DNA from 2 places in the Clostridium sp. CM042 genome. Region 1 is predicted to be linked to the other one. Evidence: a T-box and tRNA genes for the amino acid it is inferred to sense, from the RefSeq annotation. Region 1 holds a T-box; the other holds one or more tRNA genes.

Region 1 (5,148 bases):
GAATTTTTCTTTCATCACTGTGCACTTAAAGTTAATTTATAACGGTATGTTCCAGCGACAATTAATATAATATCATATGTATAACTCACCATTTGTTTATAATCATCTATTATATCAATCTATTTTCATATATATGCTTATTTATACCATATAATCCGTTTTACTCATAATGATACGCTTGGAACATTTGTTATGCATTTAGCGCTTAATGACTATAAAAATAAATATCATAGGTTTGTTAAGTTAATTAATACTCGTTTAAATCATCACTCTCAGTGCTGTAATATTATAATTTCCTTATTAATAAAATAAAAACCCCAGTAAAAATAATCTTTTTTACCAAAGCCCCTATTTAGTGAACATGAAAATGTCTTTTATTATAATGTCATTACTATTTCCTTATATTTATTACCTCTTACTTCAAAATTTTGAAACATATCGAAACTTGCACATGCAGGTGACAACGTCACTATATCACCAGGTTTAGCAACTAATTTAGCTGTAAAAATTGCTTCATTAAAATTTTCAGCAAGTATAATCTGTAAAGGTATTTTATTTTCTTTAGACATACGCTCAAAAACTTCTTTTATTTTATATTTAGTGTCACCTACTAATATTAGTGTTTTAATATTTGTGTAGCCTTCTTCTGCTAAAGGTTCAAAAGGTATTTTTTTATCATATCCTCCTGCAATTAATATAACAGGTTTTTCAAAGGCTTTGAGACTTGCTATAGTTCTAGTCGGCGTAGATGCTATTGAATCATTGTAATATTTAACTCCATCTACTTCCCTCACGAATTCACCCCTATGAGGTACCCCCGTAAAAGTGGTAGCCACTTCTCTCATGCTCGCAACCGTTACTTCATTTTGAGTTGCACAAAAGGCAGTTAATAGATTTTGCACATTATGCATCCCTTTTAGCTTTATTTCCTCAAGATTACATACTAACTTGTTCATAATGAATAAGTTATCATTTTGAAAATATGCACCATCTTCTATCTTCTCGCATACACTAAAATACTTAACTTTTCCCTTAACCTCTTTTCTTAATTCGTAAGTTAACTCATTATCCTTATTTAATACAATGAGATCCCCATCACGTTGATATTTAAACACGTTCTTCTTTGCATTTATATATTCTTCCATATCCTTATGAATATCTAGATGATTCATGCTCAGATTTGTTACTATTGCTACATCTGTAGAAACCGTCATAGTCATAAGCTGAAAGCTCGACAATTCCAATACTACCTTATCATCTTTAGTTATTTCTTCAATATTTGCGAACAGCGGTGTTCCAATATTGCCTCCAACCCAAGTTTTATATCCTTCTTTTTTTAATATATTATATATTATTGTGGTTGTAGTTGTTTTTCCATCACTACCCGTTACGCCGTAAGTTTTAGCCGGACAATATTTTATGAACTCCTCCATTTCCGAAGTTATATATGTACCTTCTTTTTTCGCTTTCAAAAGAGCAGGATTGTCTACTCTCATAGATGGCGTTTTAAAAATAGCATCAAATCCCGTTAGGTCATCTAAGTAATCCTCGCCTAATACCAGTTTCACACCCTCTTCTTCAAAATCTATTGCTACCTTTCCAAGTAAACTATAAGTTTTTTTATCAAAAGCTGTAACAACGGCCTGAAGCTTCACTAGAAAATGTATTAAAGGAATATTGCTAACTCCTATACCTACAACTCCAACTTTTTTCCCTTTTATAAATTCCTTAAATTCATTGAAATTCTTTTTCATATAACCCTCCATGTAATCTTCATATACTTTATATTTCACATTTTTTTGAATTTGTTCTATAAAAAAACAACGCATAGTATAACCACAGCCTACTCAAGCCTCATTATATACTACACGCCATCCTCTAACCCAAACTAACTATTCCAATTCAAAATTTAAAATTGTAATTTTTCTTCTATAAACTTTTCTAAATCATCTATACTTACCCTTATTTGACCCATTGTATCTCTGTCTCTAATTGTTACAGTGTTATCTTCTAACGTGTCAAAATCTACAGTTATGCAGTATGGAGTTCCTATTTCGTCTTCTCTTCTATACCTTTTTCCTATACTTCCGGTTTCATCGTAGTCTACGTTAAATTTTTTACCTAGCATAGCAAAAACTTGGAGGGATTTCTCTGATAATTTTTTACTTAAAGGTAGAATAGCCGCCTTAAATGGTGCAAGTGCTGGATGTAAATGAAGCACTGTTCTTACGTCTCCGCCTTCAAGTTCTTCTTCATCATATGCATTAACTAAGAATGCAAGAACAACTCTATCTGCACCCAGAGAAGGTTCTATACAATATGGTACATATTTTTCATTAGTGATAGGATCTAGATAACTTAAATCATTCCCTGAATGTTCCATATGTTTCTTTAAGTCATAATCCGTTCTATCAGCAACGCCCCATAATTCTCCCCATCCAAAAGGAAACAAGAATTCTATGTCACAAGTAGCATTACTATAGAAAGATAATTCCTCTTCTCCATGGTCTCTAAATCTTAGATTTTCCTTTTCCATACCCAAATTATATAAGAAATTAGCACAATACTCTTTCCAATATGCAAACCATTCTAAATCTGTACCTGGTTTACAGAAAAATTCCAATTCCATTTGTTCAAATTCCCTGGTTCTAAAAATAAAATTCCCTGGTGTTATTTCATTTCTGAAAGCCTTTCCTACTTGGCCTATTCCAAATGGAACTTTTTTTCTTGAAGCTCTTTGAACATTTTTAAAGTTTACGAAGATCCCCTGAGCCGTTTCTGGTCTTAAATATATTTCTGATTTTCCATCTTCTGTTATTCCCTGGGAAGTCTTAAACATTAAATTAAATTTTCTAATATCAGTAAAGTCTTTCTTTCCACATTTAGGACATACTATTTCATTTTTTGCTATATATTCTTTTAATTCTTCATTTGACCATCCATCAGCAGTAGCTACTTCTACTCCCTGATTTGTCATATGGTCTTCCACTAACTTATCCGCTCTAAATCTAGCTTTGCAATCTTTGCAATCCATTAGTGGATCTGAAAATCCTCCAACGTGACCCGTCGCAACCCATACTTCTGGGTTCATAAGTATAGCGCAGTCTACGCCTACATTATATGGACTTTCTTGAACAAATTTTTTCCACCAAGCTTTTTTAACATTATTTTTAAATTCAACTCCCAGAGGACCATAATCCCATGAATTAGCGAGCCCTCCGTATATATCAGACCCTGGGAATACGAACCCTCTGTTTTTGCATAACGCAACTATTTTATCCATACTTTTTTCAAATGCCATATTAATCACTCCTATTTTTTTATAATCTAATGATATCTTGTTTTATATACTTCTAAATGGTCGTTACAAATATATTAATGTTATTTCTTGTATTCTTTCCTATTTTGTCTAAATATAACTAATTCAATTCATCTCACCCGCATAAAGACATGCTCTATTATTTTACGCATAAAAAAAAAGACTATACCCTAAGGGACGAAAATTACTTCCGCGGTTCCACCCTTATTGGCACATGCCCTACTTTAAATTCTATACACTCAAAAGTCCCTTTCACAATAATACTTTGATTGTTTACACCAGCCACAACCTCTCTTATAAAGTACTACTACTACTCTTCTTTATCACAGTGAATTATTTTATTATACATTAGATTTCTTATAATATTGAGTTTCAAAAATAAAAAATGGCTCCGCGAAAAGGATTTGAACCTTCAACCTATCGGTTAACAGCCGAGTGCTCCACCGTTGAGCTATCGCGGATTATTATTGCTTACAACAATATTATAACATACACAATTAAGAATTCAATAGTTTTTTCTTTTTTTTTATAATTTAATGATTTTATTTATTAAAAAGTACAGGAAACCCTTATGTTAAGTAGTTATGATTATGCTTTAAAAATAAAAAAGATATTTTAGATTAACTAAAATATCCTTTTTATTTTTTTAAATTACTGAATTGGTTTCATTGTAGGGAATAGGATAACATCTCTTATTGAATAAGAGTCCGTTAAGAACATTACCATTCTATCAATTCCTATACCCAGTCCGCCTGTTGGAGGCATTCCTGTTTCTAATGCACTCATAAATTCTTCATCTATTAAATAAGCCTCATCATCGCCTAGTTCTCTTTCTTTTGCTTGTTGCATAAATCTCTCTCTTTGAACTACTGGATCATTTAACTCTGAGTATGCATTACACACTTCTCTTCCAAATACAAAGCCTTCAAATCTCTCTGTAAACTCTGAATTTCCTCTCTTCTTCTTAGTAAGAGGTGATATCTCTACAGGGTAATCACATAAAAATGTTGGTTCAATTAACTTTTCTTCTGCATATTCTTCAAATAATGCATTTAATATATCTGCTTTTGAACAATTTTCTATATCTTTTTTAAATTCTAAATGCTTTTCTTTAGCTATCTTCCTAGCTTCTTCGTTAGTACTAATCAGCGTAAAGTCCACACCAGCATACTCTTTTACCGCTTCTACCATAGTAATTCTTCTCCATGGTGGTGTAAAGTCTATTTCAGTCCCTTGATAATTAACCTTTGTAGTTCCATGAACTTTTTCACAAACATAAGCTATCATATTTTCTGTGATTTCCATCATATCATTATAATCTGCATAAGCTTCATATAATTCTATCATTGTAAACTCTGGATTATGTCTTATATCTGTTCCTTCATTTCTAAAGTTTTTACCCATGTCATATACCTTTTCAAACCCAGCAACAATAAGCCTTTTTAAATATAACTCTGTTGCAATTCTAAGATACATCTCAATATCAAGTGCATTATGATGAGTACTAAATGGTCTTGCTGCAGCGCCTCCTGCTATTGTGGATAAAATCGGAGTTTCAACTTCTAAAAATCCTTTATTATCTAAGTATTCTCGGATATATTTAATTATTGATATTCTCTTCATAAACGTATCTCTTACTTCTGGGTTCATTATTATATCTACTTCTCTTTGTCTAAATCTTAAATCAGGATCTTTTAATCCGTGCCATTTTTCTGGAAGTGGTTTTAAAGCCTTAGCTATAAGCTGAAAATCTACTATATGTAGTGATATTTCACCAGTTTTTGTAAGAAAAGGTGTACCAGTTACGCTTAAAAAATCTCCTATGTCAA
Region 2 (5,148 bases), 680 kb from region 1:
AAAATATTTTTCTTCATTAGATTATATTATATAGCCCATATATGAAAATATATATACTTTTTTAAAAAAAACTGAAAATCAGCAAGGCATAATTTCTAGGTAAATATTTACAAAGTCGTAATTTAAATCATATCATAATTAAATCATCTCCTGCGGAGCTGCAATATTAATGACTTCAAAAGGAGATTTACCCCTTTGTAGACCTCTGGAGTAGATAACAATTCTCAATTGTTATCCCCCCGCTGAAGTTTTCTATTTGTTAGGGTATGTAACTCCCACTTATAGAAGTGGGATACTTTCCTTCTGAAATGTCATTAAATAACGGGTAATGTTTATTTTTTTATTATGAATAAAAAACCTCGAATTGTAAAAAATATAAGATATTACAATTATAATCGGGAGGTATATGATGGGTAAAACACCTTTGAAAAAAGTTATAAAAGCTAAATTAAGAACAAATAAAGAGTTAACTAAAAACGAAATGCTAAGAGAATCGTTAAAATATGAAATAGCAGAAGAATTAGGATTAACAGAAAAGATAGATGCTGATGGTTGGAGTGGACTAACAGCAGAAGAAACAGGAAGAATTGGAGGCTTAATGACAAAAAGAAAGAAAGCCATAAATCTTCCTAAAAACAAAGATTTTTAAAGATATTAAGCAAATTACTTTGGACAATATTTGGTGTATAGGTTAGAATATTATATACCATTCTTTGAAAAAGGAGAAATGTAATATGAACTGTTACAAAGAGTTTGCTTGTATATATGATGAATTAATCAATTCTGATATTGATTATAAAACATGGGCTTCCAAAATATTATGTATTTGCAAAGAGTATCACTTAGATATGGAGAGTTATTTAGATTTAGCCTGTGGTACGGGAAATCTTACTATAGAAATTGCAAAGGAGTTTAAGCATACGTGGGCAGTTGATTTATCTTGTGATATGTTAAGTCAAGCAGAGAAAAAGGTGAGGGAGGCTCGCGTAGGAGCAAAATTTGTATGTCAAGATATTTGTGAATTGAATCTAGACAATACTTTTAACCTTATAACTTGTTGCTTAGATTCTAGCAACTATATATTAAAAAAAGAAAATTTTAAAAAATATTTATTAGGTGCTTACGATTTATTAAAAGATGATGGTTTATTCATCTTTGATATTAACTCTTATTATAAACTTACCAATGTACTTGGTAATAATATTTATAATTACGATAGTGATGATGTAGTGTACATTTGGGAAAATTATTTAGAAAATGATATAGTGGAAATGAATTTAACTTTTTTTGTGAAAGAAGGACAAGTATATAGACGTTTTGATGAGCAACACTCTGAAAGGGCTTATAAAGAAGAATATGTGGAAAGTCTTATAAAAGAAATTGGGTTCAAAATAATTAAAAAGATGGATAACTATGAAGATAAAGTAGTAAGCAAAATCACAGAGCGAATATGTTATGTGCTTAAGAAGTAAAAAACAAGAATAGTTTACAGGAGGCTAGTATATGGATAAATTGGTTAGAGCTACTGCAAAGAAAGGCCAGGTTAGAATAGTTGCAGCAATAACTACGGATTTAGTAAATGATGGAGTTTCTATGCATTTATGTGCACCCACGGCAGCAGCTGCTTTTGGTAGGATGCTAACGGCTGGTACTCTTATGGGAAGCATGTTAAAGTCACATCAAGATAGTTTAACACTGCAAATTGATGGCGGAGGAGAAGCAAGAGGAGTGGTAGTAACTGCTCATGCTGATGTAAGTGTAAAAGGGTACATAGGAAATCCTAATGTAGATTTGCCTGCAAACAAACAGGGGAAACTTGATGTAAGTGGTGCCATTGGTACGGATGGTTATTTAAGAGTTTTAAGAGATTTGGGACTAAAGGAACCGTATTTAGGTCAAGTACCAATCTCCACAGGTGAAATTGGGGACGATTTAGCTTATTACTTTACTGTTTCAGAGCAAACGCCGTCTGCTGTTGGACTCGGAGTTTTAGTTGACACAGACATGAGTATTAAAGCTTCAGGAGGGTTTATAATCCAGATGATGCCTGGTGCAGATGAATTTTTAGCTGATATAATAACGTATAGACTTGAAGAAATTCCATCTATAACTGAATTAATAGCAAAAGGGATGAACATCGAAGAAATTTTAGAATTTATTTTTGAAGATATGGAACTTAAAATACATGAAGAGGTTAAGCCGACTTATAAATGTGATTGTTGCAGGGAAAGAGTTGAGAGGGCCTTAATAAGTATAGGCAAAAAGGATTTACAAGAATTATATAATGATGGTAAAACAGAAGAGCTTAAATGCCATTTTTGTAATGAAAATTATGAATTTAATCATGAAGAAATTGGGCAATTACTTAAAGAAGCTAATTCGTAGATAAAAATGCAGCTTTGGATAAAGAGAATATAGTATATGTGGTATTGCTTTTTATAGTGAGCAAGACACAAACTATATTCTATAGTAATATATGTTTCAAATTGTAGTAAAGTGGAGTAAATTCGATAAATAGGGAGCATAATTTAAATATACATGAATAATAACTATATTCATGGTTGACAGCCGTAAGAAAATCTTATAATATATTAAAGTACTCACAAAGTACACATGGACGAGGAAGTTAACAATAAAGTAAAAAAACAGTTAACACATAAAGTTGTTGACAAGTTTTATGAAATGATGTAAACTGTACTAGTCTGATAAAGACATGTGGGAGCATAGCTCAGCTGGGAGAGCATCTGCCTTACAAGCAGAGGGTCACAGGTTCGAACCCTGTTGTTCCCACCACATATGGCTCAATAGCTCAGTTGGTTAGAGTGCCGCCCTGTCACGGCGGAGGTCGAGGGTCCGAGTCCCTTTTGAGTCGCCATTTGAATTTAGTAAATTTGAAGAATTATTAAGGCTGGATAGCTCAGTCGGTAGAGCAGAGGACTGAAAATCCTCGTGTCCCTGGTTCGATTCCTGGTCTAGCCACCAATGGTGCGGAAGTGGCTCAGTGGTAGAGCGTCACCTTGCCAAGGTGAACGTCGCGAGTTCGAATCTCGTCTTCCGCTCCAACTATAATTATGAATAATGGCGCTATAGCCAAGCGGTAAGGTCAAGGTCTGCAAAACCTTTATTCCCCGGTTCAAATCCGGGTGGCGCCTCCAAAACAATAAAAAGTAGTCTAAATGCTGATATTCCAGCAGTTAGGCTACTTTTTTATTTCTGTATATTTTGGATTTTTTAGACCCTAAAAATACTACCTCTATCGATTAGTTTTCCATTTCTCAAAAATACGGGTTCTACCTTATGCTTATTTAAAAATTTTAATACTTCTTTCCCATACAAATAATGATCTAAGTGACCATAAAAAGCTAAGACATTGTCTTCGATAAGGCCTGTTGCACCACCTATAAAACCGTAGTTAAGCCCAGGAAGGATAATATCACCAGGTGGGATTAATAAAATATCTATTTTTTCAAGGCTTAAAGCCTTAGCAATAGAAACATCACTAGTTATGATTGCGTGATCATTTACTATGCAAGTAGAACATTTTGTATAACCTTGCTTAACATTTATTAATTTTCTGTTTTTTAATAGTGACAAAAGATTAGTGTCAGTAAAATTAACTGAGTGCACAAAAAGATTGCCTAGGCTTAATGAATTGAGACATATATTATAAGGGTATTTATCATTTAAAGGTGAATTTGATTTATAAACTTTATAATTTAGCAAAACTAAGCTCTGTATAAATTCATTATCCATATCTTTATGAACTATAATATCATTGCCTAAAATATGTATAAGCATATCAGGGTGACCACATACAGCCTCGTATAAAAGGTTACTAGGAGGGCAAATAAGCAAGTTATATCCTCTAGAAACTAAATATTCCTTTTCTTCATTATGAATTCTAAAATCAACAATAATATTTTTCATTACAATACTCCTATTTAATATTTATTTTCTTATGTTTATTTTATAACACAAAGCTATCACAAATTGCAATATGTCGATAATTGTTTAATCTATTTTGCATATACATTAATATTACACACATACTATCTTAGTGAGAAAGGAGTGTGCGAAATGCTTTTATTAACTATTGTATATAATAGGAGTATGGAATGCATTATTGATGAAATTAAAGATATTAAGAAGCGTTTTGAAGATAAAAAAGTAATTTCAGGCATAGCGGAAAATATAATAGAGGATACTCACATAGTAAAGTTTTTTTGCAGTGATGACAACTTAAGCGATAGTAGCATCAAAACATTTAATTTGCAGGTTGCAAACATGTTATATAAAATAGTTGTAATGGAATTTTGTAAAAAAGGACTCAAAAATTTTTTAGATGAATCTTATTTTTTTCTGCAATATGATGAAATAGAACAAGTTAAACCTAGGATACAAGAATACTTGATTAGTGAAGGGACTATATCTGGGCCTAATGGGGTATATTGTATGAATAGGAAAAATGGTATTCTTGATAAGATAACTAAATGTATAGAAGATAATAATCAAATTAATATAAGTGGATTTTTAACCTTCAGGACAAAAGAACTAAAGGGAGATTTAGAGTGCATAGTAGATAAAGTTGTGGAAGAGTATATGGTAGAGAAAGAATATAATGAGTTTATAAAATTGCTTAAATACTTTGTTGATGTTCAGGATAGTAAGGTAGATGAAATTAACATTCTAATTGAAAAAAACGGAAATTATCGTTTAACGGATGAAGGAGGTAATGATTTACTAGGAAATATGATGATGGAGTTACCGGATGTTAAATTTGATTCAAAAGAAAACCGAGAAGAACTTATAATTAGCACTATGATAACTAATGCTCCTAAAAAAGTAATTATACACTGTGTAGAACATTGTAAAAATAAAGAACTAATACAAACAATAAGTAAGGTTTTTGCAGATAGAGTTCATTATTGTGATAAATGTGTTAAATGTGAAGAGATAAAAAAAGAAACTCTTGTATGGTAGTAAGGCATATTGATTTGTTGTCTATTTGAAGAAGCTTATATATTTATATGTGAATAAAACAAATAAAAAAGTATTGACAAACAAATACTTAGATAGTATACTTTAAATTGTTGTGAATGAAAATATAAAAAATATTTTAATATAATAGAATTATCTTTTACAAGAAGA

The links. The T-box of region 1 lies ahead of ACWJJ7_RS13145 (glycine--tRNA ligase). A T-box ahead of a tRNA ligase gene usually reads a tRNA of that ligase, here a tRNA-Gly.
Region 2: it has a tRNA-Gly gene. The T-box ahead of ACWJJ7_RS13145 (glycine--tRNA ligase) is inferred to sense a tRNA for this amino acid. The anticodon was not compared.

What each region holds. Positions count from the first base shown of each region.
Region 1 covers NZ_CM143646.1:2,753,161-2,758,308, reverse strand. The annotation lists gene murD (UDP-N-acetylmuramoyl-L-alanine--D-glutamate ligase) at 378-1,754, opposite strand; gene ACWJJ7_RS13145 (glycine--tRNA ligase) at 1,910-3,301, opposite strand; T-box leader at 3,490-3,655, opposite strand; tRNA gene ACWJJ7_RS13140 (tRNA-Asn) at 3,706-3,780, opposite strand; gene lysS (lysine--tRNA ligase) at 3,971-5,148, opposite strand, start outside.
Region 2 covers NZ_CM143646.1:3,432,948-3,438,095, forward strand. The annotation lists gene ACWJJ7_RS16370 (small, acid-soluble spore protein, alpha/beta type) at 410-649, shown strand; gene ACWJJ7_RS16375 (class I SAM-dependent DNA methyltransferase) at 735-1,472, shown strand; gene hslO (Hsp33 family molecular chaperone HslO) at 1,504-2,385, shown strand; tRNA gene ACWJJ7_RS16385 (tRNA-Val) at 2,718-2,793, shown strand; tRNA gene ACWJJ7_RS16390 (tRNA-Asp) at 2,799-2,875, shown strand; tRNA gene ACWJJ7_RS16395 (tRNA-Phe) at 2,907-2,982, shown strand; tRNA gene ACWJJ7_RS16400 (tRNA-Gly) at 2,988-3,062, shown strand; tRNA gene ACWJJ7_RS16405 (tRNA-Cys) at 3,081-3,155, shown strand; gene ACWJJ7_RS16410 (DUF6873 family GME fold protein) at 3,232-3,927, opposite strand; gene ytxC (putative sporulation protein YtxC) at 4,078-4,980, shown strand; ribosomal protein L20 leader region at 5,136-5,148, shown strand, end outside.